Pseudovibrio sp. M1P-2-3: one gene and its partner. The protein of the gene in region 2 interacts with the protein of the main gene of each other region in a pairwise test. Links are inferred from orthologs where the notes say so. Each region holds a gene or a part of one and is shown on either strand. Other genes may lie near its edges.

Region 1 (16,690 bases), 3.6 Mb from region 2 along the record:
ACGCAGCACGTCACGCTTCTGGTGGTGAGGATATTATTATTAGCCGTGCAGCCGGTTATATCGGGGTGATGGTTGATGATCTGGTCACCCGCGGTGTTACCGAGCCCTACCGCATGTTTACTTCCCGCGCCGAATACAGGCTATCTCTACGGGCGGATAATGCGGATCAGCGGCTTACTCCACTTGGTATGGAATGGGGGTGTGTTGGCGCTGTTCGCGAAAATTCTTTTGAGAGGAAGCGCCAGCAGCTTGATGAAATTCGTGCGCTGATGCAGAGCCTGCGCATTAGCCCCAATGAGGGCCGCAAGCATGGATTGCCTATAAATCAGGACGGCGTAAAGCGCTCAGTTTTTGATTTGCTGTCCTACCCAAATATTACACTAGATAGCCTTCTCGAAGTTTTCGAGGAGCTTAAAGGTGTTGATCGCGCACTGGCCGAGCAGGTTGCCATTGATGCTTTATACGCTGTTTATCTGGAACGCCAGGCAGCTGATATTGAAGCGCTGAAGAGGGATGAAGAGCTACTTATTCCAAAGAATATCAATTATGACGATTTAGCTGGTCTCTCAAATGAAGTGAAGCAGAAGCTTCTTGATGTACGCCCGGCAACAATTGGGCAGGCAGGGCGTATTGACGGGGTGACCCCAGCCGCTCTGACTTTGCTTCTTTCTTATATCCGCCGTACTGCCATGAAGACAGCAGGAGCTGCCTAACCAATGACTACTTTGAGCAACTCTGATAGTGATCAGATCGAAATGCTTAAACGCATGTATCCAGATGTTTCACGTGAAACGATTGATTCCTTTTCAATCTATGTAGACCTGGTTCGCAAATGGCAACCGGCACAGAATTTGATTGCACCCTCCACAATGGGGGATATCTGGCTGCGGCATGTGGCAGATTCCATTCAAATCCAGAAGAGTCTGCCGTCTGCTTCCCAGTGGATTGATTTCGGGAGTGGGGCAGGCTTTCCGGGTCTTATCACAGCGATTCTTTTGAAGGATAAAGAAGGATCGCTTGTAAACCTGGTGGAGAGTAATCAAAGGAAAGCCTCTTTCCTGAGAACAGTTGCGCGTGAAACCGGCAGTAGGGTGAAGGTGCATGCGGGGCGAATAGAAGCCGTTACCAAGGACTGGGAAACCCCAATAGAGGGGGTATCCGCCCGCGCCTTGGCATCGCTGGATATGCTCTGTGGTTTTTCCAGTCAGTTTATTGAACGTGGAGCAACCGCTGTTTTCCACAAAGGGCAAGATTTTCGTAGGGAAATAGACGAGGCCTCTCAAAACTGGGAGCTGGATCTGGTAGAAAAAGATAGTCTTGTAGATCCGCAGAGTAAGGTGTTGTTGATTTCAAAAATGACAGCACGACAGGCCTAACGAGGTAAAGCCGGATGAGCAGTTTACCGCAGTCACCGAGAGTTCTAACCGTTGCCAATCAGAAGGGCGGCGTTGGAAAAACAACCACTGCTATCAATTTGGGTACTGCTCTGGCCGCTATTGGCGAGCGCGTTCTTGTTATTGATTTAGACCCACAAGGGAATGCCTCAACAGGATTGGGTATTGATAGGAAGGTGAGAGAGTTCACCACCTATGATGTCCTTTGTGGAGATTGTACTCTGGAAGAGGCGATTATTGGAACCGCAGTTCCACGGCTCTCCCTTGCACCATCCAACATGGATTTGCTCGGTGTAGAGCTGGAAATTTCCGGTGCTGCGGATCGGACTTTCCGGCTTCGCAATGCAATTTCGGGTCTGGCAAAAGCGGCTGAAAGAGGGGCTATAGAGGGCTATTCCTACGTTCTGGTAGATTGTCCACCATCGCTGAACCTTTTGACAATTAATGCTCTGTCAGCTTCACACTCCATCCTTGTTCCGTTGCAGTGTGAGTTTTTTGCGCTGGAAGGTTTGAGCCAGCTCCTCAGCACTGTTGAGCAGGTCAAGCAATCGCTCAATGAGGAATTAAGCATTCATGGCATTGTTTTGACAATGTATGACAGCAGAAACAACCTGTCGGCCCAAGTGGTGCAAGATGTAAGGGAAACCATGGGAGACGCTGTGTACGACACTGTGATTCCCCGCAATGTACGAGTTTCGGAAGCGCCTTCACATGGAAAACCCGCGCTTCTTTATGATCTGAAGTGCTCTGGTTCCCAGGCATATTTGCGCCTTGCATCGGAGATAATTCAAAGAGAACGTGACCTGCGCACTGTTGCTGTCTGAATTTTAGTTTTCAAATACTACTTTTAAATGTGGACGAACCTGCTGTCTATCTTTGCGGTTTTTCATAGGTCTATGTAAGCTAACCATCTGTTTGGAGTTCAAGTGAGGTTAGCTGGGGAATGGCAAAGTCAGAAGAAGGCGGACGCGGTAATAAGCGTCTGGGCCGTGGTTTGGCAGCTCTTATTGGTGATGTTAGCACCGAACCTGGCCCAAAACCCGAGCGACAGCGGGATAATAGAAAAGTTCCCATTGAGTATATTCGGCCGAATCCGCGCAATCCGAGGAAGGCTTTTGTGGAGGAGGACCTTCAAAGCCTGACCGAATCTGTTCGGGAAAAGGGAATTGTTCAACCGATTCTGGTTCGCCCCACTCCAAATGAACCGGGTCATTTTGAGATTATTGCAGGGGAGCGGCGCTGGAGGGCAGCTCAAAAAGCTGGCTTGCATGAAGCCCCTGTCATCATCAGAAATGTCACTGATCAAGAAGCTCTTGAGCTGGCGATTATTGAAAATGTTCAAAGAGCAGACCTCAACCCAATCGAAGAAGCATTAGGCTATGACCAGCTTATTGATGAGTTTTCCTATAGTCAGGCTGAACTCTCAAAGGTCATTGGTAAAAGCCGAAGCCATGTGGCAAATACCCTGCGCCTTCTGAAACTACCAAACGCGGTAAAAGACTATCTTGCGGAAGGGTTGCTGACAGCTGGCCATGCAAGGGCCCTGATTAACGCACCAGACCCCGCTGCCCTTGCTGATCTTATTGTCGAAAAGGGCCTAACGGTACGCGATGCCGAAAAACTTGCACAGAACCCAACGTCTTTGGAAAAGAAAACGGCAGCTCCAAAGCCACCCAAAGACGCCAATACAAAGGCACTGGAAAAGCGCCTTATGGATGGGCTCGGCCTCAAGGTAAATATCGCACATAAAGCGGAGAAGGGCGCAGGTGAGCTGAAAATCAAATACGCCTCTCTTGAGCAACTCGACGAAGTCTGCCGCTTGCTGGGTATTGAACAATAAGCTCTTTTATGACGGTTTTTGCTTTTAAGTAACGCGTTTATGAATATAAAATGGAAGTCAGGCTCTTCTAACAAGTCCAAAAGGTCTTTTGCCTAAGACAATTGGAATAGTAGAGGAAAGGTAAGACGTTTGCCTTCCAAACAATCACAGCGCATTTTGAGCTTTAGCGGGTTGGAGCGGGATTATGAGCAAAGCCGCCCATCCTATCCCGATGCAGCGCTGTCGCACCTTCATCAGGTAGTCTCCCCATTGCCATGCAATCGCATATTGGATGTGGGATGTGGCACAGGTAAATTCACGCGCCGGTTAGCCAGAAACTTCCCAGTTTGCAATGTATTCGGCTCGGATGTGAATGCGGATATGCTGGCACAAGCGCGCCGCTCATCAACTTCTAAGAAAATCCAATACCTGTCGTTTAGTGCCGAGAAAATTCCGCTTAAATCAAATAGTTTCGGATGTGTAACGACTGCTCAGGCCATTCACTGGTTCGATAAGGCAAAGTTCTTTGAAGAGGCTCAGCACCTACTTCAGCCCAAGGGCTGGGTTTGTGTTGCTGATAACGTGAGAAACTGGCGCATAAATGCGTTTTTGGAGGCCTATGAAGCTTTCTTGGAGCGTTATTCCCCAGACTACGACAGGGATTACAGGGACCTTAACTACCGCGAAATAATGGAGGCGTGCGGCTTTCATCCAAACCCTGATTTTACTTGTGAGTGGACACGGCCAATGACAGCAGACAGGTTTGTCCAGTTTTCATGCTCTTCCACACGAACCCAAAGCGCATTGAAAATACATGGAGATGGGATTTTAGAGGAGCTACGTGCGCTTATTAAGCAGCATTATGGAGAGGCAAATGTGGTGGTTCACTACACCACCCATCTTGCTATGGGCCAGAAAACGGGCTCTACTTGAGGCTTCGTAACATACCTTATCGCTTTTTCTGCGCCATACGGGCCGCTTGAGTAATGGCAAGAAGCGTGTGAGACAAAATTGCGATGGAAAGCGCAGGTTTCAGCCGTATATCCTTAACAGATTCCTGCAGTCGTATCATGGCCCGTTCCAGTTTTTCCGCGTTCCAGATTTCAATTTCCCTGATGAGTTTCGCTTTACGCTTCCAGAAAATAGGAGGGCGAAGACCACCTACAATAGATTCAGGGGAGACCCTGCGGTCTGCCTCCAGCCGGCATTTGTGGATTACCTGAAAGTGTTTGAGGGCCATGTTAGCAATCACACCTGCGTCCATTCCACTGGCCGAAAGGCGCTCAAGGCCATGATCCAGTGTTTTGATATCGCCAAGGGCGGCAGCATCAATCAGCTCATCTATGGCAAAGGCCGAGGCATCCCCAATAATTTCTTCAACGTGGCTGGATTCGATCCGTCCGCTACCCAATGCATAAAGGCAGAGCTTTTGCACTTCCCCGCGGCTGGCCAGACGATCGGCCCCTAAAAGGTCGTGGAGAGCCTTTCTCGCTTCCTTTGATATCTGGAGACCGGCAATCTGAGTTTCCTCGTCTATGAGCCTATCAACGTCTCTGGTGGTATCTGCAAAGCAAGGAATGGCGTAGGCTGTCTTGCTTGCTTCAATCTTCTTCCGCAGACCGGTCCCTTTTTTAAGATCTCCCGCCTCAATAACGATGAAAGCCTCGAAATCCGGGCTCTTCAGCAGTGCCTCAACAGCAGTGGTGACGGCCTTATTGCCTTCCTCACGAACCCAAATGGTCCGTCTGCCGCCAAATAAAGGGATGGTAAGTGCTTCATCAATCAGTCGATTTGGATCTGAGGCCAAATCAGATGCATCCAGTTTTACTTGAGAAAACGGATCATCATTTTCTTTTGCAACACCGTTAATCAGTTGCTTTGCACGTTCATTGACCAGCCCTCTATCAGGGCCATACACCAAAATCAGATTGACTGATTTTGGTGGGTTCGAGACAAAGCGCTCAATTTCATTATTTTTTAGGGCTACCATGGAGGCAAGACTATTGGTCTGTGGCGAAGTAGCCGGCAATGCGTGCCTGAATATCCGAGGCTACAATTTTTGTTGCACGGTTTTCGGCGTCCCGCTCGGCTCTTAAGTTTGCAAAGCGCTGATTTGAGAAGTCATAGGAAGCAGATCCGAAAGAACGTCCCACATAGAGCGTTTTTTCTGAAGATGCATCTGACAAAACAAAGCTGGCAGAGAGTGTAATGTTGTAGGCTGAAGGCACATCGGAGAGCTCTTCCACACCCACTTCGGTTTGAACAGTATCAATCAGAACTTCAAGGTCATACTTTTGTGCAAGACCGCTTCCCCCGCGACGGAAAAGGTATTGCAGTTCATTACTCATGTACTGATCGACGCGTTGTGAAGAATTGTTGCTGCCGATAAGGGAGACTTTTACGTCGATCGCGGCCAACTCGTCTTGCACAAGCGTTGTTTCGGATCCGTTACTATTTAGAATATTGGGAGATGTCCCATATAACGGGCGAACCTGACATCCTGAAAGAGCGAGAGTTCCTGCAAGAATCACGGCGCTGCCGAGCAAAGCTCGGCAGGCTGAAGCAGAAAGATTCGCTGTTAAGTTATACGACGACATTCACAATCCTTTGAGGAACAACGATAATTTTCCGTGGTTCCTTACCGTCCAGAGCTTTGATAACGACTTCTTGTTGTAGAATAGCCGCTTCGACCACCTCTTTGGAAGCGTCTCTTGCAATTGTTAACTCGCCTTTTTTCTTTCCGTTGATCTGGATCGGCAGTGTCACACTGTTTTCAACAAGCAGTTCTTCTTCAACTTCCGGCCATTCACTCTGCGAAATCAGCTTTTCAGAGCCCAGTAGCGACCAGCATTCCTCTGCAAGGTGAGGGGTGATCGGCTGCATCATCACCAGCATAAAGCTCGCTGCTTCACGCAAGGAGTAGGCCATATCTGGCTTGGAAAGGTCTGCCTGCAAAGCCTTGCTGATGGTGTTGGTGAACTCGTAAAGCCGTGCTACAGCACGGTTGAAGCCCAGCCCCTCAAAATCTTTGGAAACAGCGGAGAGTGTTTTATGGGCCGCGCGGCGCAGGCCCAGAGCTTCATCACTGAATTTCTCAGGCTTTGTGGCAACGGCTTCGCTGTGCTCGGCAATATCGCTCATGATGCGATAAATGCGCTGCACGTGACGCCATGCGCCAAGAACCCCATCCTCGCTCCAGATAATATCGCGCTCTGGCGGGCTGTCGGAAAGAACAAACCAACGGGCTGTATCAGCGCCATAAGTCTCAATAATATCCGTTGGATCAACAACGTTCTTCTTGGACTTGGACATTTTCTCGATGGAGCCGATAGCTACATCTTCGCCCGTATCCAGAAGGGTCGCCCGGCGCTTGCCGTCCACTTCTTCCAACTTGATATCAGCGGGGGAAACCCAGCGCCCGTCACTGGAAGCTTTATAGGTCTCGTGGTTCACCATGCCTTGGGTAAAGAGGCCCTTGAACGGCTCTTTAATGTCAAGGTGACCGGTGATTTGCATGGCGCGGGCAAAGAAGCGGGAATAAAGCAAATGCAGGATCGCATGCTCAATACCACCGATATACTGATCCACCGGCAGCCATTCGGTTGCAGCCTTCGGGTCTGTTGGGTTTGCGTTTTTCGGGTCGGTAAAGCGGGCGAAATACCAAGATGAATCCACGAAGGTATCCATCGTATCCGTTTCGCGCTGCGCATCAGCGCCGCAGCACGGACACTTTACATCACGCCATGTTGGATGGCGGTCCAGCGGGTTCCCGGGACGGTCGAATGAAACATCCTCCGGCAGTGTAATCGGCAGCGTTTCTTTTGGCGCTGGTTGTGGTCCGCAGCTTTCACAATGGATGATCGGAATAGGGCAGCCCCAGTAGCGCTGGCGTGAAAGACCCCAGTCACGCAGGCGATAATTGGTCTCGCGCGCTCCCTGTGGTTTTCCATCTACTTGCTGCGCTTCCAGACGCTCGCTCACGGCTTTTTTAGCATCGCCAATGGAAAGACCGTCCATGAACTGAGAATTGAAGATCTTGCCGTCGCCGGTATAGGCTTCAGTGCCAACTTCATAAGTCGCGGCATCTTCACCTTCAGGCAAAACAACGGCTGTTACAGGCAGATCGTATTTGCGGGCAAAATCCAGATCGCGCTGGTCATGGGCAGGGCAAGCGAAAATCGCGCCGGTGCCGTAGTCCATCAAAATGAAGTTAGCAACAAAAACAGGCAGTTCCCATGATGGGTCCAGAGGGTGTTTTACACGAAGGCCAGTATCGAAGCCCAGCTTTTCTGCTGTCTCGATAGCTTCTGCAGTCGTGCCGATCTTGCGGCATTCCTTGATGAATTCCTGCAGCTCGGAGTTGGTCTTGGCAAGCTCTTCTGTGATTGCATGATCTGGAGACAGACCTACAAACGACGCGCCGTACAAGGTATCAGGGCGTGTTGTGAACACTTCCAGTGTTTTATCACCGGTCGGTGCTGCCTCGGAAAACTCGAAGAGTACCTTTGTGCCCTCGGATTTGCCGATCCAGTTCTTCTGCATCAGGCGCACTTTTTCCGGCCACTTATCCAGCCCGTCAATAGCGCTCAGCAAGTCCTCGGAGTAATCTGAAATGCGGAAGAACCACTGGGTCAACTCACGCTGCTCAACCGTTGCACCAGAACGCCAGCCCTTGCCGTCAATAACCTGCTCGTTGGCCAGAACGGTCATGTCTACTGGGTCCCAGTTGACCTTGGACTTCTTGCGGTAAATGAGGCCAGCCTTCAGGAAGTCCAGAAACAGGCTCTGCTGTTTGCCGTAATAGTCTTCGTCACATGTCGCAAATTCGCGTGTCCAGTCGAAGGAAAGACCAAGCGTTTTCAGCTGGCCGCGCATGGCAGCAATGTTGTTGTAGGTCCATCCTTTCGGGTGGACGCCTTTCTCGGAGGCCGCGTTTTCCGCAGGCATACCAAAGGCATCCCAGCCCATCGGGTGCAACACGTTGAAGCCTTTAGAGCGCTTGTAGCGTGCAACAACATCCCCCATGGCGTAGTTGCGAACGTGCCCCATGTGCAAGCGGCCGGAAGGGTAAGGGAACATCTCAAGGACGTAGTATTTTTCCCTTGGGTCATCATTGTCTGTAATGAAGACGTCTTTTTCGTCCCATTGCTTTTGCCAGCGCGCTTCTGTTGCGCGTGCGTTGTAACGCTCCGTAGCCATCAATTCAATCCGTCGTAAATCTTGCGAGCCCATGCGGGTAAACTGTTTGAAAGGACTGTCATCAGAATTTGCTAGGTTGGTCAACCTTCAAACTGCGGAAAATGCGGAAATAATCGGCGACAAATCCCATTAAAGTCACTAACAGAAAAGCAAGATTAGGTTTCAAGAAGATATATATAGTCTTTCGATGAAGGATTTTGTGGAGGCAAGAATGCAAGAAGAAGCGGCAAAACGTTTGGAAGATGTGAAAGCAACTATCCGCAATGCTGAGGAAAACTCAGGTCGTGAAACTGGTGCAACGACATTGATTGCAGTCTCCAAAACCTTCGAGGTTAATGCAATCAAGCCAGTGCTGGATGCCGGACAACGGGTTTTTGGTGAAAACCGTGTTCAGGAGGCGTTTTCAAAGTGGCCGGAGCTTCGCAGTGCGTATGAGGGTGTAGAGCTGCACCTGATTGGCCCCTTGCAATCCAACAAATCCAAGGAAGCTGTGGAACTGTTTGATGTCATTCACACGGTTGACCGGGAAAAAATCGCCAAGACTTTGAAAGCGGAGATGGAAAAACAGCAGAAATTCCCGAAGCTGTTTATTCAGATCAATACGGGCGAAGAACCGCAAAAAGCTGGTATTGCGCCCAAAGAGGCCGATGCCTTTATCGCGAAATGCCGTGATGAACTAGGGCTACAAATTGAAGGACTGATGTGCATTCCGCCAGTCGATGAAGCACCGGGTATGCACTTTGCGTTGCTGGAGAAAATTGCACGGCGCAATGGCCTTGAAAAACTTTCCATGGGTATGTCCAGCGATTTTGAAATCGCGGTTCAGCATCATGCAAGCCACGTACGCGTTGGCTCTGCAATCTTCGGTCATCGGGATTACAGCGCCTAACAACAGCAGTACCTTAATGGAGTGCTGGCTGTGCAATAAACGCAAACAGGCTTCAGTTCTGGCATAAAGGCCAGCAAATACAATTTATAAAAGCCCATGTGCGTCCAAGAGAAAGCAGTTGGGCTTTTATTCTATTGTGCTTCCTCGGTCATAGCAGGGGGAGTAACCGGAGCAATTCCCAATTTTTCAAGCCATGAGATAGTGGTTTTGGTCACAAGGTCGTTATTGTTCGGGCTCTCTAAATCGCCAACAACTATGTGATTTTTCTCATTCTGCGAGTGCTGAATAATGAGCCTGTCTTTTTTGGCGCCCCAGTTTTCGTAGTATTGAGCTGTGACAGCTTCATCGGCTTCAGTGTCATTGGGACTGTATATGAATAAAGTTGGAATGGTGGCTGTGTCTGGCTCGGCTTTGCGGACCAATTGAACAAACTGGGCAAGCGGCAATAGGGCTGAACTTGGGTAACAGACCGTCCAAGCGTACAAAATCTCCATTGAGGCATGCGTACCAGAGCAACGTGTGGGCCCCAAGGCGATCCTGCTCATGAATTTGGCATAAGGGTAGGTGAGAAGGGACGAACCGAAATTGTTTATCCTGAGGACAGGGGAGACTAAAATTGCAGCCACCACGTCTGTGCCGATAGTGTCCCCCTCCAGAGCTGACCACGCAATAAGCGCTCCTCCCAACGAGGTTCCCATAACAATAACCTTGTCTCCGATCCGTCTCCCGATCTCATAGGCTTCGGCCAGATCATCGACCCATTGGTTATAGCTCATCTCTCCCATGGCGGCATTTGTGCGCCCGTGTCCGGTCAAACGCGTATAAAACAAGTTTGCCTCAAGGTGCTCCGCCAGATTGTCGGGTACGGGCCTGATTTCTTCCTTACTGGCTGAAAACCCATGAATATAGACAACAGAGTAAGGAGTTTTAGATTTCGTTTCGGTATCGTTCCAAATAATTTGCTTTTCCAGACCGGGCTTGATATCGCGGAACTGTGCCTCTTCATTGTGAAGATACGCCTCGACATCCACGGGTATCTGCGTGGGGGAGAAACTAAGTGAAATAGGGGGAAACTTGTTGGTGAGCCAACCGTAACCAGCAACTAGAATTATGAGTGCGATACAGAACTTGAGAAATTTCATTGGCTCGTCCTGTGAAATCTGGTTCGAATTGCCCAACACTAGGCAATTGAATAGCACTGAACAATTACAGAGATTTTATATATGGCAGGTGCGGCTACTATAATATTGAGCCACAATTTTATTGACTCAGGTGCCGTGAAGCTCTAAAAACAGGCGAAATTCTGAAAAGGTTTGTTTTTCGAGCCACTGACTGGGACCCGAGAAGGTATAAAGAGATCCCAGAGGTCAACATCCGACAGCGCGTTGCGCCCTCGGGTGCTTTTTTGCTATGTCCCTGCATTATTGCGCGGGACCCTAGTGGAAATCGGCGGTAACAGAACTTTCCTGATGCTGAGAGGCAAGGTTTGAAGTAGACTTTGCTCTCAACTGTTTCAGAAACACGAATTTGTAAAAGGAACGCTATGTTCGATAACCTGTCAGATCGCCTCGGCGGCATTCTCGATAAGCTCACCAAACGTGGTGCTCTTTCAGAAGCCGATGTTAATGAAGCGCTGCGCGAAGTTCGCCGCGCGCTCATTGAGGCTGATGTGGCATTGCCTATCGTGCGTTCCTTTACCGATAAGGTGAAAAACCGCGCTGTTGGCGCTGAGGTTGTTAAATCTATCAAGCCGGGCCAGATGGTGGTCAAAATCGTTCACGATCAACTCGTGGAGATGCTTGGAACTGAAGACAACCTGATCGACCTGAACGCACCTGCCCCTGTCTGTATCATGATGGTTGGTTTGCAAGGTGCTGGTAAAACAACAGCTTCCGGCAAAATTGCTCTGCGTCTCACACGCCGCGACAAGCGCAAAGTGTTGATGGCGTCTCTGGATACACGCCGTCCGGCAGCTCAAGAACAGCTGCGTGTTCTGGGTGAACAGAACGACGTTGATACCCTGCCGATCGTTGACGGTCAGATGCCTGTCGATATTGCCAACCGTGCAATGACAGCGGCCAAGCTTGGCGGTTACGATGTTGTTATCCTTGATACAGCGGGACGTACCCACATTGATGAGCCTCTCATGGTTGAGATGGCGGACATCAAAAAGGCGACCAACCCCCATGAGATCTTGCTTGTTGCCGATGCCCTGACCGGTCAAGACGCTGTTAATCTGGCAAAGAACTTCGATGAGCGCGTCGGGATTACCGGCATTATGCTGACCCGTATGGATGGTGATGGCCGTGGTGGTGCTGCTCTTTCCATGCGTGCGGTCACAGGCAAGCCGATCAAGCTCATTGGTACCGGTGAAAAAGCTGAAGAACTAGAAGATTTCTACCCTAAACGTATTGCCGACCGTATCTTGGGTATGGGCGATATCGTTTCCCTCGTGGAAAAAGCTGCCGAGGCAATTGATGCGGAAAAAGCCGCAGAGATGGCCAGAAAGATGCAGAAAGGTCACTTTGACCTGAATGATCTGAAAGACCAGCTTGGCCAGATGGAAAAAATGGGTGGCATGTCCGGTATGATGGGCATGATGCCCGGTATTGGCAAAATGAAAAAGCAGATTGAAGCTGCGAACATTGATGAGAAAATGTTCAAGCGTCAGGTTGCGATCATTGAATCCATGACCAAGCAGGAACGTTCTAAACCCGAACTGTTGAAGGCCAGCCGTAAAAAGCGTGTTGCCGCCGGTTCAGGTGTTTCCGTTGCTGATGTGAACAAGCTGCTTAAAATGCACCGCCAGATGGCCGACATGATGAAGGCCATGAGCAAAGGCAAGGGCAAAGGTATGCTGGGCAAGATGATGGGTGCCATGGGCGGCGGAATGCCGGGCATGGGCGGCATGCCTGGAATGGGCGGTATGCCCGACATCGACCCCAAAGCCCTTGAACAGATGGCAAAAGCTGGACAAATGCCAGGCGGCATGGAACTTCCTAAAGGTCTTCCGGGTATCGGCGGTCCTAAACTTCCCGGCCTAGGTGGCGGCCTGCCAGGTCTTGGCAAGGGGAAAAAATAATATGAGTGGCTCTGACAAGTCCGTACAGGCTCAGGCACTGCTTGGCTCCCTGCGCTCCAGTATCGACAATATTGATGCAGCGCTGGTTCACATGCTGGCCGAACGTTTTCGTTGTACGCAGGCTGTTGGCGAGTTGAAGGCAACCCATGACCTTCCCCCGGCAGACCTTGAGAGAGAAAAAAGACAAATTGAACGCCTCCGTCAGCTGGCGGCGGATTCGAACTTAGACCCTGACTTTGCTGAGAAATTTCTGAACTTCATTGTGAAGGAAGTTATTCGGCATCACGAAGCCATTGCCGCTGACCACAGCGCTAATTGAATTCTAGGAGAATAAACATGGCTACTAAAATCCGTCTCGCACGCGGTGGCGCAAAAAAGCGTCCATTCTACCGTATCGTAATTGCTGACGTTCGCTCCCCACGTGACGGTCGTTTCCTTGAAATCGTTGGTCGCTACAACCCAATGCTGCCAAAAGGCGACGAAAAGCGCGTTGAACTGGACGAAGAGCGCATCAAGCACTGGCTCTCCAACGGCGCACAGCCAACAGACCGTGTTCACCGCTTCCTCGACGAAGCTGGTCTCTTGAAGCGTGAAGCACGCAACAACCCGAACAAAGCGAAACTCGGCAAGAAAGCTCAAGAGCGTCTTGACGAAAAGCTGGCTGCTGAAGAAGAAGCAAAAGCTGCTGCTGCCGCTGCTGCTGAAGAAGCTGCTGCTGAATAATTTTTGCCGTGTATCACCTGAAAGTGCCTACGCGTTTTCAGGTTAGGGTACACGCAGAATTACAGTTTAAAGCGGTGAAGTATTTTGCTGCTTTAAACTGGTTTCCAGTCTGTGAAAGGGCTATTAAATGTCAGCTAAATCAGATGAACTCATCTTGATGGCACAGGTTGGAGCTGCCCACGGTATTCGTGGTGAGGTGCGGGTGAAACCCTTTGGCGATGATCCGCTCTCATTTGCTGATTATGGCAAGCTGGAAACAGCCGATGGCCAGCAAAAATTCAAGGTAAAGCGCGCCCGTGTGCAAAAGACCGTGGTTGTTACCAAGTTCGAAGGCATTAACGATCGCAACGCGGCCGAAGCTCTGAACGGCACCAAGCTTTACATCGCCCGCCATAAACTTCCCGAAACAGAAGACGAAGACGAGTTCTACCACTCAGACCTCATCGGCCTCTCCGTTATTGACGGAGCAGGGGAACCTTTAGGCAAAGTGGTCTCGCTGGAAAACTTCGGCGCTGGCGAACTGCTGGAAGTAAAGCCACAAAGCGGCGGAACAGTCTATTTCCCGTTTACCAAGGCAGTGGTTCCGGCTATCGATCTGGAAGCTGGCAAAGTGACCGTCATCCCACCGGAAGGCTTTTTTGCAGCAGGTGAAAAAGAGCCTGAAACCGGCGGTGAAGACGGGTAAGCTGTCTGCTTACTTTTAATCTCCAATAGATAACAATAGAATCTAAAAACTATCCCGCTCACCCTTCGCCTGAGTATAGCATTTGCATGTTATATTTTGGAAAACTTGTCACGGGATCAGGAGATCTGACTGGATTTCTTAGTTACATGAGACTTCTGGACGATGGATCTCCTGCTGATACTGCTTTATGGGAAGAGTGGTTATCGGCCCTGCAAAAGCAACAGAGGCATAGCAATTTTATTGGGTTTTTGCTTGCTTGATCGAGGAATGGTATGAATATTGGTTATCTATTTCTAGCTGTCATTGCTGGCTTTGCTCTTCCTCTGCAAGGTGCTCTTGGTGGAAAATTGGGTGCTCTCCTTGAAAACCCTATGCATTCGACGTTTATTTCATACCTAGGCGGGCTGATTAGCTGTTTTGTGGTCATTCTGGTGCTTCGTATGCCTGCGCCCTCTCTAAAGTCTTTAGCGGTAGTAGACTGGTATCTCTTTCTTCCCGGAGTGCTTGGAGCTATTTTTGTAAGCGCGATGATGTTTTTGATGCCTAAAATCGGGATCGCCAATGTCTTGATCGCTGCAATAGTGGGACAGACAATAATGTCCATCGCGCTGGATCATTTTGGCGCATTCGGAAATCCTGAAATAAGAGTATCAGGGATCAGAGTTCTTGGAGCTCTTCTTTTAATGGCGGGGTTGTTCTGTATTCAGTATTCGTCAGCACCCGCAAACGAGCAGAGTTTTCCTGAAGCTTCTGAAACAGCCGCCTAGTTTTAACAAATACTGAGCGTTTGGGGTTCCTGTTTGCGGCTTGATCTAGTAATTGCAGGGCCAATGAATTCTTTAACCTCACGACGAGACCTATGACCTTTAGAGCCAGCATCCTCACTCTTTATCCTGAAATGTTTCCTGCAAATCTGGGCCTGAGCCTTTCGGGGAAAGCGCTGGAGCGGGGGGACTGGACGCTGAACGCCCACAACATCCGCGATTACGCCACCGACAAGCACCGCTCGGTTGATGATACGCCTTCAGGCGGCGGGGCAGGGATGGTGCTCAAGCCGGATATCCTTGCAAAGGCCATTGATGATGTGACGGAGGAAAATGATCCCCGTCCAAGGTTTCTTATGAGCCCACGCGGCAAGCCGTTAACGCAGGAAATGGCGCGGGATCTGGCCGAGGGGCCGGGGGCGATTATCGTGTGTGGCCGCTTTGAGGGCGTGGACCAGCGGGTGATTGAAGCGCGGAACCTGCAAGAGGTCTCCATCGGCGATTACATTCTCTCAGGCGGTGAAATGGCCGCCACCATCCTTCTGGATGCGGTTGTGCGCCTGCTTCCCGGTGTTATGGGCAACAAGGAAAGCGGTGACAGCGAGAGCTTTGAAAACGGTCTGCTGGAGCATCCCCACTACACACGCCCCGTTGAATTCGAGGGCCGACCGATTCCCGATATCCTCACAGGCGGGAATCACAAGTTGATCGATAAATGGCGTCTGGAGCAATCACAGGAGCTGACAAAACAGCGCCGTCCGGACCTCTGGAAAGCTTATTTAGACGGTAAAAAGGGCTAGACAGTCCCTGCGGTATTTTTCCGGTGACAAACGGGCAAAAACCGTTTATTACCGCGCCAACCGGAGTCTGGAACACTTGCTGCAATCTTAATGATTTGAAGCTGTTCCACTCTTACTTCCCGGTCTTGAGAAGGTTTGGTGTATACGTCCCTACAGCTGGACTGTTTGCGGACGCTCTGACCAATTGCAGAAAATGGATTACTGCTATGAATATTATTGAGCAGCTCGATGCTGAAGAAATGGCTCGCATCGAAGAGAACCGCAAGCTTCCTGAATTCTCCCCTGGTGACACTGTTCGTGTTTTGGTTCGCGTAACCGAAGGCACACGTACACGTGTACAGGCTTATGAAGGCGTTTGTATTGCTCGCTCCGGCGGTGGCATCAACGAAAGCTTCACTGTTCGTAAGATTTCTTACGGTGAAGGCGTTGAGCGTGTATTCCCGATCTTCAGCCCAATGGTTGAAGGCGTGGAAGTTATTCGTCGCGGCCGTGTACGTCGTGCGAAACTGTACTACCTGCGTGAGCGTCGCGGTAAGTCTGCACGTATCGTTGAAGCAACTAACGCACGTGCAAAGCGTCTTAACGAAAAAGCTCGTGAAGCTGCTGCTGCTGTTAAAGCTGCAAAAGAAGCTGAAAAAGCCGCTGCAAAAGAAGCCGCTGCTGAATAAGCTAAGTTTCTGTACTTTCAGTACAAAAGAACCTGCTGCCTTTCACAGGCAGCAGGTTTTTTATTGTGTTAGGCGCTTAAGGCCATTGCAAACTTAAATTTTTACAGCTTGGCTAATGAGAATGCTCTCTGATCATTAAGTAGTCCCATCTTCTTGAGCTTAATTTCAATCGCTTGCTCAGAAACCTTAAAATGCAATTTTAACTGCGTTAGAAAAAGTTTGTAGATTGTATAATTGCAAGGTTGATCATCAACATAGATGTAACCGTGGCCTCTGTTTTTGATATCTAGACCTGCCCTATATTCTTCAATTTTTCTCAGGAAGCTCTTTTCGGGAAGGAGTAGGCACGAAGCGAAAGTATTGGCTTGATACTCAAGGCGCTCATAATGAAATTCGTTTTCTCTATCACTATCTAATAAAAGATCATTCTCTATATGGGTTTCAGAGCGTAAGTAGCGATCATGTTGCATATAAAAATGCCCGATTTCATGCGCGATGGTGAATCTTTTTCGTTCCTTATTTTTATGAAAATTAATCTTAATAGTTTTCTGATCGAAGTTTGCTGATCCTAATATTGGATTACCGTAATTGTTGGTTATTTTTTCTTTAGAGCACTGAAGATCAATATTAAGTGTAGCGCAGATTTTTTTTAGATCAACGTCACCAT
Region 2 (12,878 bases):
AGTTCACTCATGGACTTGAGAAGCCTGGCCATTGCCCCCGTAATGCCGGTCAGGCTGATGATGGAAAAGACAAGTACTGCAAAAATCAAGGTTATCGCAATCACGGTAACAGCCAGCAGCTGCTTTTGAAGTGTTGCCAACTGAGTGGCGGAGACCGCCTTGGCTCTTTCTGCGATTTCCTCGGAAAGGTGGTAAAGTTCATCCAGTCTTTCTGTTGCACTCTCGAACCATAAACTAGCCGTTATCCCTTTTGAGTTTTGGGTCTCTGGCAATTGGGAGAGGATAAGCCGATACACGTTAAAGTCCTGAAATTCTGGACTTTTTGTTACTCTCATCAAAATTTCCATCTGCGTTGGGGTGGCTGCCGCCTCAAATGCGCGCATGAAAACTTTTTCGGCACCCAGAGCTTCCAGCATAGGCATGAAAGCACGTTCCAATGGCCTTTCCGTATTCAGGCGATTGAGCAGATCAACCCCATATCCGCGCTCCAAGCCGCCAGCCTCGCGAAGCCCCACCAATTGTAAAAGTGGCAATAACTCCTGAGATATCTGGATAGAAGGGCTCGCCTCAGTTGCCATTGCCATAATCCGCATGAATACAACGACAATACGATTATAAAGGCCAACTGCCGTATTGGCAGAGACTTTTTTGTTTTGGACCAGCTCCCGCACTTTGGAAAGTTGCCCCGCCACTGCAAAAATAGGCTGAAGCCCTTTAAACTCTTCCGGATTATTTTTTTGCAGCAGCTGGACCAACGCCTCGAACTGCACCAGCTGGTCATCAATCTGCACCCGCAGACCTATCAGATTGCGGGCTTCCTCCCGTCCGTAGCGCGAGGAAATAAGCGCGCTAGTGAGGCTGCGCTCCAGCTGGATTTGATGGATCAAGTCATCCGCACTGTCGGAAAGCTCAATAACCGGACGCAAACGCTCATGCCGGTCCACTTGAGCGTAAACCGTATAAACAAGCCAACACGCAAAAACCAAAGCACATAAAAGGGGAACTGCTGTTAGCAATACGAGTTTGACCTGTAAAGAGCCTGCTTGTCCTATAGCGCCATCTCCTCAACTCACAACTTGGCCTTGCTCAGTTGTACCCCTCTTATATTCAGTTTTATCCCTTCATATGTGGTGGGAAGCTTTTATTGGTTTTCAAAGGGTGAACCCTCTACAAATCTTTAGTCAAATCAAACCAGTCATCCTCGGAGATAACCGAGATGCCCAAGGATTGCGCCTTGGTCAGCTTGGAACCTGCTTTCGGACCGGCGATCACCATGTCGGTCTTCTTGGAGACCGAGCCGGAGACTTTCGCACCCAGCGCTTCGGCTCGGGCTTTGGCCTCGTCCCGGCTCATGCGCTCCAAACTGCCGGTGAACACCAGTGTTTTTCCCGCAACAGGGCTACCCGATGTATCAGCAACAATAAAATCGTTAGGGGTGATCTCGCTCAGCAGTTTGTCCAGAACTTCCAGGTTGTGAGGTTCGCTAAAGAACTCAACCAGAGCAATTGCCACCGCGCTGCCAATGCCGTCAATATCATTCAACTCCTTAAAGGCCTCGCTTCCTTCCTCATGGGCAGCCCGCATAGCTGTCTGAAAAGCCCCCCATGAACCATAGGCCCGGGCCAGAAGTTTGGCGTTTCCCTCTCCCACATGGCGAATTCCAAGACCAAAAATCAGCCGGTTGAGGTCAATCTGGCGACGGGCGTCAATGGCATCGAAGAGTTTACGAGCGGAAACGGCTCCCCATCCTTCACGGCTGCGCAATTTAACAAGCGAGGCCTTATCCCGCTCTCGCAACGTGAAAATATCAGCGGGTGTATGAACACCGCCCTCTTCTAACGAGAGTTCAAAAAATGCTTCAACCTGCTTTTCGCCCAGCCCGTCGATATCAAAGGCGTTGCGGGACACAAAGTGTTTGAGTTTCTCCACCGCCTGCGCAGGGCAGATCAAACCACCCGTACACCGGCGCACAGCGTCCATACGGCCGGATGCTGGATTTTTCTCCCTCACCGCATGAGAACCGCAGGCCGGACAAACTTTTGGAAATTCAAAGGCGCAAGCCTCTTCATCTCTCTTGTCCAAGTCCACATCCACAATCTGCGGAATAACATCACCCGCCCGCTGGATGATCACCGTATCACCTGCACGAAGATCCTTTCCTCCACGAATGGGCTCGCCGTTCTGTCCAATACCCTTGATGTAATCTTCATTATGCAAAGTCGCATTGGAGACAACCACGCCGCCCACGGTAACCGGCTCCAACTTGGCAACCGGCGTCAGCGCCCCCGTGCGCCCTACCTGAATTTCAATCTCGTTCAAAGTGGTAAAGGCCCGCTCCGCCGGGAATTTATGGGCAATGGCCCAACGGGGAGAACGGGAAACAAACCCGAGCCGTTCTTGCAAATCCAAACGATCTACTTTGTAAACCACCCCGTCTATGTCATAGCCAAGGTCAGCTCGGTCCTCTTCAATACCGTGATAAACGGCAAGCAAGTCCTGCGCGCTCTCGCATCGCTTCATGAGCGGGTTCACCACGAACCCCCACTTGGCGAAAGCCTCAACCATGCCCATCTGGGTATCCGCGCTCATCTCGGACATCTCCCCCCACGCATAGGCAAAGAACTTCAAAGGACGGGACTCAGTTATTTTGGAATTTAGCTGCCTTAAAGACCCGGCAGCCGCATTGCGCGGGTTGGCAAAAGCTTTGCCGCCATTGGCCACCATACGCTCGTTCAAACCAGTAAAATCGGCGTGAGACATATAAACCTCACCCCGAACCTCAACGACCTCAGGAACGCCTTCTGGTAATTCTTTTGGAATATCAGCAATGGTCAGCGCGTTGGCTGTCACATTTTCGCCCGTAGACCCGTCACCACGGGTCACCGCATGCACAAGCTTTCTCTTTTCATAGCGCACAGCAAGAGAGAGCCCGTCAATCTTCGGCTCTGCCGTAATAGCAAGTGCACCCATCAATGGATCATAGCGTAAGAACCGGCGCACCTTGCCGATAAAGTCTTCCACGTCCTTGTCATAGAACGCGTTATCAAGGGAAAGCATGGGGACAGCATGGGAGATTTTGCTAAAGCCCTCAGCAAGCTCTCCGCCAACCCTTTGCGAGGGGCTGTCCTGACGCACCAAGTCGGGAAACAGGTCCTCCAGCCTCTCGTTTTCCCGCCGCAACCTGTCATAGTCCGCATCAGTTACCAGCGGCGCGTCTTTGGTGTGATAGGCTTCATCATATTTTTGAATGAGCTGTGCAAGCTGCTCTAACCTTTGCTCGGCCTCAGCCTTGCTCAAATCGTCTTGGGAGATCTCGTTTGGACGAAGCGATTCAGCCACCAGCTTTTCCTATCCTGTCGTTTGAAGTTTTCAGCTATTTTGCATAGCTGTGTTTGAACGACAAGAAAGCTTTAGCCCTCTCCAGCAGTTTCTCAAAGGTAAGTGGCTCTTCCCCTCAAGAACGCTGGGAACTTGCCGCATCCGGTATGTGAAGGTTCTCGCTCCGGGCCTCGGCCATCGCTGCCCGCGCTGCACGCTTTTGTACCATCAGATCATATAGCAAATAGGCCAGAGCACTGATGAGAACAAAGGGCCCAATTGGAAAACCGTGGGCCGCCAGCCCAAAGCCCACCAGCGGCAACAAATAGACCCCCATGAGAAGCGCCGCCCCCGTATAGGACGAGCCCAAAACATTATCGAACACTTTCGATTTACAGGCGAAAATGAACATGAGCGGCACAACAATCGCGAGATCCCACAAAAACACCAGAGGAGAGGCAAGTAGGCAGCACAGGCCAAACGCCAGATTGCGGCTGGAATGCTCCCGAGGGGTCAGGAACAGCCAGAATGTAATGCTAAGAGCGGCCAGAAACGATACTCCCATTACAACAAGAGCCAAACTCCCTGAAAATCCGAGAAGCCTCATAGCCCCATAGATTGACGGCATCAGCTGCAAGGAAACACTATCTGCAGATGTAAGAAGAGAGAAAAGAGCTTGCGGCCCCGTATCCAGATAGTTCAACCATGCTGGTGCCCCGAAAAGCAAAACGCTTCCAACAACTGTGAGCCCTGCACTCGTTAACATGGTGCAAAACCCAATAATGTTGCCTTGCGCAATTAAGGCGAACGGTATCAAAAGGGCTAGTTCCGGCTTTATAAACATAAAGCCCAAAAGCAGTCCCCCTAAAGCCGGACGATTATCAATTAAACGCAGTCCACCACATAATATTGCGGCCACCAGCAACCCGCTTTGTCCAAAAAACAAAACGACTAGAGTTGCAGGTGCAAAAAGAAGGAAGATACTCCGTCTAAGGGGATGCAAATATCCACTACAAGAAGCCAGAAAAACAACAAGGCTCAGGCCGAACCACAGCAGATAGCCATTCAAAAAACTAAAGGTAGAAAAGGGGAGCAGGATCGCCAGAAAGCTCGGAGGGAAAACCCAACTATAATAGTTTCTTCCACTATCATAAACTGGGGACGCCCCCGCATAATTCATCAAGGCTTCCGCCTTGCCCATAACCGCAAGCTTTGCACTGTCATAAAAATACAGAAAATCCCCTCCCACACTGGAAAGGTCCTGAAAGTGGTCCGAGTGGTTCCACAGTGCCCAAATATAAATGGGACCACCAATGCAGGTAACAAGAAGAATAACAGTGAAATAAGCACTCAGACGTGGAAAAACACCCAGCATAGCACAGCAGCTTTCCTTAGTGGGGAACCATGCCTTTAGCCTAGGTTAAAACTGGTTAAATTATTGAAAAAACAAATCTAACTAGTTTTTACAACTGCCTTTTACTGGCTTAGCTAGAAACATTCCCCATCAGACGCATGGCAGCGGCTCTTGCTTCTTCGGTGATAACCGCACCGGAGAGCATTCTGGCAATTTCTTCCTGTCGGTCCGCCTCTGCAATCTGTTGGACCTGCGTGATAACCACGTCTTTTTCCACCTCCCCTTTTTGAATGAGGAAATGGCCGTTGGCTCTTGCGGCCACTTGCGGCGCGTGGGTGACAGTGAGCACCTGAACCGTTGCGGCCAAGCGTGCAAGACGCAAGCCAATAGCCTCGGCCACCGCTCCGCCCACGCCCGTATCAATTTCGTCAAACACAAGCGTCGGCGCAGAGCCTTTGTCCGCCAAAGACACTTTAAGGGCTAGCAAAAAGCGTGAGAGCTCACCACCTGAGGCCACTTTAAACATGGGGCCGGGACGACTGCCGGGGTTAGTCTGGGCCCAGAATTCGATAGTATCTGTGCCATCTGCCCCGCGGTGTTCCAGCTGTGTTTCCTGCTGGATAATGAAGCGAGCCCGCTCCAGCTTCAAAGCCGGCAGTTCTTGGTGGACTACCTCCTCCAAAGCACGGGCAGCTTCCCGCCTTTTCTCGCTAAGTTCCTGAGCAAGTTTGTCATAGGCATCCCGCGTCTGGCCAACAGCGGCTTCAAGCTCAAGCAGCTTGCCCTCCCCTGCATCCAGATCGCCAAGATCCCGCTCCATAGTTTCACGAAGGCGCGGCAAGGCATCTACATGGCAAGAATACTTGCGTCCGGCAGCTCGAAGAGCAAACAATCGCTCCTCGGTCTGCTCAAGCTCGCGCGGATCAAAGTTGGTATCGCGAACAGCATCTTCCAAACCTGAACGTGCATCCTCGATATTATCGAGCGCGGCACCAAGTTGCTCCACCACACCTGTCAGATACTGAGGGGCCAGATCAACTTTGCGTTCCAACCGGCGCCAAAGGCTTGAAAGCTCGGGAACCGGAGAAGATGGCCCGTCCAGCGTATCAAAGGCGTCTTTCAGGTCTCCTGCAACTTTCTCAACCTGCATCATGTCCTGACGGGAAAGGGCAAGCTCTTCTTCTTCCCCCTCTTGCGGGTTCAAAGTGGAAAGCTCATCAACACTGGAGCGCAGATAATCCGCTTCGCGCCTAGCCTCTTCAATGCGAGCGCGAAGTTCCTTCAGAGCTTTTTCTGCGGCTTTGTATGCTTGGAACTTTTCACCAGTGGCGGAAACAAGGTCTTCCAAAGAGCCGAAACTGTCGAGGATCTGGCGATGGCTTTCAGGGTCAATCAACGCTCTGTCGTCGTGCTGCCCATGCACTTCAACAAGGCTCGCCCCAACTTGACGTAAAAGGCCAGCGCTTACAGGAGAATCATTGATAAAAGCACGTGTACGCCCATCGGAAGCCTGAACACGGCGCAAGATTACATCCGCATCCGCTTCCAGATCATTTTCAGCAAGCAGTGCCCGCACCTTGTGGCTCATGGGCACGTCAAAAACTGCCGTAACCTGACCCTGCTTGGTACCATTGCGCACAAGGCCAGCATCACCACGCCCACCAAGAGCAAGGCTCAAAGAGTCCAACAGGATAGACTTACCGGCTCCAGTTTCACCGGTAAGTACACTCATTCCTTCATTGAACTGCAGATCAAGCCTGTCAATGAGCACGATGTCGCGAATAGAAAGTTCACAAAGCATGAGACCCGCGATGCATCCTTAAATCTAGTCCTGTCCGTTAAGACCCCGCAATAGCGCCAAATGCTTTACTAATCCAGCTGCGCTTATTCTCTTCAGGCTCATAACCACCCTTTTGCAACAGAGAATAGGAATCACGGTACCACTGGCTCTGCGGGAAGTTGTGCCCCAGAACAGCAGCAGCAGTTTGTGCTTCATTAATAACACCCAGAGCGTAGTAGCTCTCTGTCAAACGGAACAGGGCTTCTTCCACATGGCGGGTGGTCTGGTAGTTGGTTACAACCACTTTGAAGCGGTTGATGGACGCAAGATAGTTCTTGCGCTTGAGATAGTAGCGCCCCACTTCCATCTCTTTACCGGCCAGCTGATCCTGTGCAATGCGGATTTTCTTGCGTGCCTCAGTTGCATACTCTGAATCGGGATAACGCTGGATAACCTCTTGCATGGCGCCCATAGCTTGGGCTGCCGCTTTCTGGTCACGCCCGATATCCGGGATCTGCGCAAAATAAGACTGACCGATCAGGAACAGTGCATAAGCAGAATCCTCGTGACCGGGATAAAGGCTCACAAAGCGTTTTGCAGCGGAAACCGTTTCTGGATAACGCCGCATGGTGTAATTCAGGTATGCGATATTGATCAGGGATTTACGTGCATATTCCGAGTAAGGATAGACACGGTCCAGTTCAGAGAACTTGCGCTCCGCTTCCTTGAGATTGCCTTCGGCACGCAAAGCCAGACCTTGGTTATACAACAGCTCGGCAGGAGCTTCTTCAAAGTCCAGATCCGAAGTTTGATCCTTGGACGCGCAACCGGCCACAGCGATCAAACTCACAAGTGCGAATGTCTTAACAATATTAGAAAGTCGAAGGCTCGGCTTAGCCCCCCGAACAGTACCAAAAAGCAGCAATTTATCCAGCTCCTCACAACAGAATGGATTCGGAAAACCCTTCCCCTGCTCAGCTTCTAACCTAATGCAACGACCACGTCACGTACCCGTGGCCGTTTTGATGCTAAATTATGCCAGTCGAAGAAGAAAACCTATGTATATTTACTATTTATCAGGCCACTTTCGGACTGAAAGCAGCTGTGTGTAACCCGCCAGCCATTTCCGCATGGCCTTTTTCCATAGGAACGCGATCAGCAATAGAGTGATCAGATTCGACAATCTCGAAAGCCTCTGGGTGCTTGAAGAGTTCCACCAAGATAGCGTGGTTCATGCGGTGGCCGCCTTTATAAGAGCGGTATTCACCCAAGATCGGCAGGCCTGCAAGGGCCAGATCCCCAACGGCATCCAGACTTTTATGACGAACGAACTCGTCGCCCCAGCGTGTACCTTCGGGATTGAGAACCTTGTCCCCGTCCAGCGCAACTGAGTTTTCCAGTGAAGAACCCATGGCAAAACCCAGTTTCCAGAGTTTTTCCACATCGGCCACAGAACCAAAGGTGCGGGCGCGGGAAATTTCATTCTTGAACAGCTCGGGCGTCAGGTCGAATTCGATCTTCTGCTCACCGATCACGGCACTATCGAAATCAATTGTAATGTTGAAACGCTGACCATTATGCGGGTGCAGCTCACACCACTGATCGCCCTGCTCCACGCGCACGGATTCTTTAATGCGAATGTAGCGACGCTTGGCATTGAGTTTGCGCAGACCAGTGTGCTCGATAGCTTCCACAAACGCCTCGGAGCTTCCGTCCATAATTGGCGTTTCAGGGCCATCAATTTCAATCAAGGCATTATCAAGACCCATGGCGCGGATCGCGGCCATCAGGTGCTCAATGGTGGAGACACCGTTGCTGTCAGGGTCACCAATCACGGTACACAGGGCTGTTGCAGTTACAGCTTTCCAGTGTGCCGGAGTTTCGCTTGCAGCTTCATTGTCGGTTCTTTGAAAAACGATGCCCGTATGCGCTTCTGCAGGATGCATGGTGATGGATGCAGGTCGCCCGGAGTGCACTCCAATCCCGTTAAGTGTAACGCTGTCTGCAAGCGTTGTCTGTTGCGCGACACGCATTTTCATAATTAAAGCCTTTATTGATTTGGCCCAGTCATTTCTTACGCTGATTGGCCACTATCTGAATTGCCCCACTGATTAATCCTAAGAATACCGATAGAGTCAGTCAGATTGAAATAAAGCTTTATTACGTTTTGTAACGAAGGACTTTTTATGGGTAGTTTTGCCTAGTTAGTACCCTGAAAAACGCTGCAGCAATCCGGAGATACTCCGAATTGCTGCCGAGAGACGCGAGTTTTCAACACCTAGTTGGCTTGCCTACGTAAAAACGCAGGGATCTCCAACTGGTCATCTTCAATGGTCGAACGCTGTGCACCAACTGCACGGCCATTCTGGTCCAACTGACCGGCTGCTCCGTGGTTGCCTGCGGGTGCAGAGCCATCTGGCGCAGAGCGGAATGTTGGTGCCTGACGAGGAGTTTCAAAAGGATCACCTTCGTCACCCTCATGAGCATCCTCTGAATGTTCATCTTCACGGCGAGCCAGTCCGCCAGCCAAGCGACGCAGAAGACCCATAGGACGGCGATCTTCTTCCTCATAGTGTACATCAGAGCCACCTGTGAAAGGGGCCGCTTCAGCAACAGGAGCTGACTGAGCAGGCTTCGAAGGTTGGGCAGGCTCTACTGGGGCACTGGTTTTAACAGCCACTTCACGCTGAGCAACTGGAGGAAATTCGTCGGCACGCGGCATGCGAGGCGAAAACTCAACCTCTTCCGCGGCCGGTGGAATAAAAGGCTGGGGAACTAATGTCTCCTCAACCGTCGCAGCAGGAGTTTGCTCGTCCATGTCCTGCAAATTGCTTACCTGCTGGTCATAGCGCCGGGGCTGGTATGGAGCAATTTCCACTTCCGGATCACTGGCAGCTGCCACTGGGGCTTGCTGAGCAGGCGTTGGACGCGGAGCAGCGGGGGGCGAGGCTTTGCGCGGTGCAGCGGGCGCGGCAGCAGGCTTTGCAGCCCCTGCAGATTGTAGACGTTCAGTCAATTCCGCCAGACGTGCATCAGTAGGAGAGGCCGCGGCCTGTTCAGCCAGATCAATACCGGTCGCAACAACAGAAACCCGAATGGTGCCGGAAAGATTTTCATCAAAGGTTGCACCAAGGATGATGTTGGCATCAGGGTCCACTTCCTCACGAATACGTGTGGCAGCTTCATCCACTTCAAACAAAGTCAGGTCATTACCACCTGTAATGGAAATCAGAAGGCCGCGCGCACCTTTCATGGACGTTTCATCCAGAAGCGGGTTCGCAATTGCAGCTTCTGCAGCCTGCTGGGCACGGTTTTCACCGGAAGCCTCACCAGTACCCATCATAGCTTTACCCATACCGCGCATTATGGAGCGAACATCGGCAAAGTCCAGATTAATCAGACCTTCTTTGACCATCAAGTCTGTTACATTTGCAACACCGGAATAAAGAACCTCATCTGCCATGGAAAAGGCATCCGCAAATGTCGTCTGGGCATTTGCAATACGGAACAAGTTCTGGTTCGGAATTACAATAAGTGTATCAACGTGGCGCTGAAGTTCTTCAATTCCGGCTTCTGCAACACGCATACGGCGGCTGCCTTCAAACTGGAAAGGTTTGGTAACGACACCAACAGTCAGTATACCCTGTTCACGGGCAGCACGGGCAACAACAGGAGCCGCACCTGTACCGGTGCCCCCGCCCATACCGGCGGTGATGAACACCATATGGGAACCGGAGAGATGATCATTGATCTCGTCAATCACTTCTTCCGCAGCCGCACAGCCAACTTCTGGCTGGGATCCTGCGCCCAGACCTTCCGTTACAGCCACGCCCATCTGAATAACACGCTCGGCCTGACACAGGGCCAGAGCTTGCGCATCCGTGTTGGCAACCACAAAGTCACAGCCTTGCAGGCCAGTCGTAATCATGTTGTTGACGGCATTACCACCGCCGCCGCCGACACCGAAAACGGTGATCCTCGGCTTCAGCTCCTGAATATCAGGCATTTTCAGGTTAATTGTCATATTACCCTCGCGACCCTTTGGATAGGTCCATAGGACCTAATACCATCTCTCTCGTGCGTTCGCCCCAACCATGGCGAAATTCAACTCCAACGCCCAAGCGTTAGAAACTCTCTTTAATCCATTGCCCGAAACGGGCAAAATAATTACCTCGGCCCCCCCAGCTGCTACGAGCCGAGCGTGGTTCAAATTGTTCAATCTGCGCAACTTGCGGGTAAACCAGCAAACCCGCTGCAGCAGAATAGGCTGCCCCCTTGGCTTCATCCGGCAAACCCGAAACCCCAAGCGGACGACCCAACCGCACATTACGCCCCCAAAACCGGCGTGCGGTTTCTGAAAGTCCGGTCAGCTGAGAGGCTCCCCCCGTCAGCACAACCCTTTTTCCAACACGTCCTGCGAACCCGGATTCCACCAAACGGTCCCGAACCATTTCCATGGTTTCCTCGATACGCGGACGAATAACGCGCGTTAGCATAGCACGGGGAACTTGCGTCGGGAGATCTCCATCCACATCTACCGGTGGAACAGAGATAAAATCTGTGTCATCCACAGCGCTGTGCAATGCAGAGCCATAAAGTGTCTTGATCCGCTCCGCATCCTCCAGCTTGGTCGAAAGCGCCTGTGCTATATCTGTCGTAACATGTTGTCCGCCAATGCCAATGGCGTCCAGATGGACCATTTGCCCATCTGCAAAAATCGAAATCGTTGTCGTCCCGCCTCCCATGTCGATACAGGCAACACCCAGTTCCATCTCGTCTTCTACAAGACAAGCCAAACCAGATGCATAAGGCGTGGCGACCAGCGTTTCAACGTTTAGGTGTCCTCTTTCGATACACAGTTCCAGATTACGCACAGGTAGAATATCTGTGGTGACCACTTGCATGTCCACACCCAGCTTGCGTCCCATCATACCGCCCGGGTTACGCATACCGCTATTTCCATCCAGACTGTAGGAGATTGGCAGGGAATGCATAATGGCCCGCCCCTCAGTCACCGTATGGGAGGATCCTGCCGACAGAACCCTCTGGATGTCATTATCTGAAACGCTTTCGTTTTTAAGGGGAACGCTGGCTGTGAAAATTTCGCTTTGCAAGCGGCCACAAGTTACACTTGAAATCAGGGATTCAACGCGAACCCCGGCCATTCTCTCCGCTTTATCAACTGCACGGCGAATGGCTTTTTCCGCCAAGGCCAGTTCCACAACACCGCCGCCGCGCACACCCTCCGAGCGCTGATAGCCATAGCCGAGAATTTCAATCGCGTGGGAGCGCCCTTCAAGCAGCTCCCCCTCTTCCGCAGGCTTAAGGCGGGCAATCAGGCAACAAACCTTTGTAGAACCCACATCCAGAACAGAAACAACGGAACTGCGCCTGCTGGAAAGCGGGCGCATACGGGGTAGATAAATTATGTTCTTTTTCCCCGTACTCATGTATCGGCCCCTATTTTGGAGCGGCTCGGGCGTGCCTTGATCGCGGCTTTGCGCCTGAGGGCAGCGGCTTCGGAAAGCCGAACCACAACCCGGTCATTTAAACGCAAATCAATCGCCACAATATCTCTACTCAGTAGTCCACCCTCTTTATCCAAACGAGTGAGTTCACTCAAAGCTGCAAAAATGCCGATTTCCGGCAAACGGACGGTAATTCCGTTTTCAAGGTTCAAATCCCAGCGACGATCCGAGATAAGGCTGGCTGCGCGGACTCTGGAGCGAAGTTCAGGAAAGCGTTCCAACTCCAGCATAATTTCTCCTGCGCGCCGCTGCGCCCCGTGGTGCACCACCCGCAACAGGTTTGCATAGCGCCCATCCACTTCATCTGTAATCACTTCTCCCTGTTCGTTGATCACCGAAATAATGTCCCCCCGCTGCCATAGCGCGTAAGGAACCTGTTCATCAATCTTGATCTTCAGCGTACCGGGGAAAAGCTTTTGAATACTAACGCTTTTTATCCATGAAATCTTCTCAAGGCGCTCTCGCGCCGAATATGCATCAAAAAGTATCAAAGATGGCCGGTCTTCCAGCTCCAGCGCCTCCAGAATCTGGAACTCTGCCACCCTCTGAAGGCCATCCAGTTCGATTTCATCCACGGCAAACCCGAGGGAAGCGGTAACTGATTCGGAAAATGCACGCCCGTGCCCGCCCAAAACGATACCATATCCAGCGGAAAGCAACAGAAAACCCAGCGCTCCGGCTGGCCCTGCCCATCGGGGCAGAAAAGCAAAAAAACCCTCAACCCCATGAGGGGATCGTTGGTGCAGACGAGACACACCTGAACGTGGCCCGAGTAGTGCCCGGGTGAAGCCAGATGAACGCCAAACGCCTAATTTTGCCTTTATCTTCCGCAACTTGCGTCCTCCACCATCCAACTTACCAGTTCTTTGAATTTGTAGCCGGCGTGTGCCGCCATTTC

The links.
Region 1: the proteins of ligA (region 2) and leuS interact in binary tests that used the Escherichia coli proteins (3 or more experiments, as listed by UniProt). The link is inferred for Pseudovibrio sp. M1P-2-3 from one-to-one orthologs.

What each region holds. Positions count from the first base shown.
Region 1 is NZ_JARRCW010000001.1:4,493,600-4,510,289, reverse strand. What follows is about bases 5,597-8,783. They hold leuS (leucine--tRNA ligase), read right to left. Parts: upstream 8,413-8,783; coding sequence 5,797-8,412; downstream 5,597-5,796. Other genes in these bases: P6574_RS19875 (YggS family pyridoxal phosphate-dependent enzyme), read left to right, coding at 8,624-8,783; lptE (LPS assembly lipoprotein LptE), read right to left, coding at 5,597-5,810. Also shown: tRNA uridine-5-carboxymethylaminomethyl(34) synthesis enzyme MnmG, read left to right, coding at 1-713; 16S rRNA (guanine(527)-N(7))-methyltransferase RsmG, read left to right, coding at 717-1,376; P6574_RS19905 (ParA family protein), read left to right, coding at 1,391-2,218; P6574_RS19900 (ParB/RepB/Spo0J family partition protein), read left to right, coding at 2,338-3,234; P6574_RS19895 (class I SAM-dependent methyltransferase), read left to right, coding at 3,364-4,146; holA (DNA polymerase III subunit delta), read right to left, coding at 4,163-5,203; more of lptE, read right to left, coding at 5,214-5,596; more of P6574_RS19875, read left to right, coding at 8,784-9,301; P6574_RS19870 (alpha/beta hydrolase), read right to left, coding at 9,433-10,443; ffh (signal recognition particle protein), read left to right, coding at 10,845-12,383; P6574_RS19860 (chorismate mutase), read left to right, coding at 12,385-12,702; rpsP (30S ribosomal protein S16), read left to right, coding at 12,720-13,106; ribosome maturation factor RimM, read left to right, coding at 13,234-13,791; P6574_RS19845 (DMT family transporter), read left to right, coding at 14,064-14,558; tRNA (guanosine(37)-N1)-methyltransferase TrmD, read left to right, coding at 14,651-15,355; rplS (50S ribosomal protein L19), read left to right, coding at 15,562-16,023; P6574_RS19830 (ImmA/IrrE family metallo-endopeptidase), read right to left, coding at 16,125-16,690.
Region 2 is NZ_JARRCW010000001.1:855,542-868,419, reverse strand. What follows is about bases 754-3,747. They hold ligA (NAD-dependent DNA ligase LigA), read right to left. Parts: upstream 3,340-3,747; coding sequence 1,168-3,339; downstream 754-1,167. Other genes in these bases: P6574_RS03995 (glycosyltransferase family 87 protein), read right to left, coding at 3,455-3,747; P6574_RS04005 (nitrate- and nitrite sensing domain-containing protein), read right to left, coding at 754-1,016. Outside these bases: more of P6574_RS04005, read right to left, coding at 1-753; more of P6574_RS03995, read right to left, coding at 3,748-4,693; DNA repair protein RecN, read right to left, coding at 4,803-6,473; P6574_RS03985 (outer membrane protein assembly factor BamD), read right to left, coding at 6,511-7,374; lpxC (UDP-3-O-acyl-N-acetylglucosamine deacetylase), read right to left, coding at 7,529-8,491; cell division protein FtsZ, read right to left, coding at 8,731-10,476; cell division protein FtsA, read right to left, coding at 10,577-11,902; P6574_RS03965 (cell division protein FtsQ/DivIB), read right to left, coding at 11,899-12,813; P6574_RS03960 (D-alanine--D-alanine ligase), read right to left, coding at 12,801-12,878. UniProt on the Escherichia coli protein: DNA ligase that catalyzes the formation of phosphodiester linkages between 5'-phosphoryl and 3'-hydroxyl groups in double-stranded DNA using NAD as a coenzyme and as the energy source for the reaction.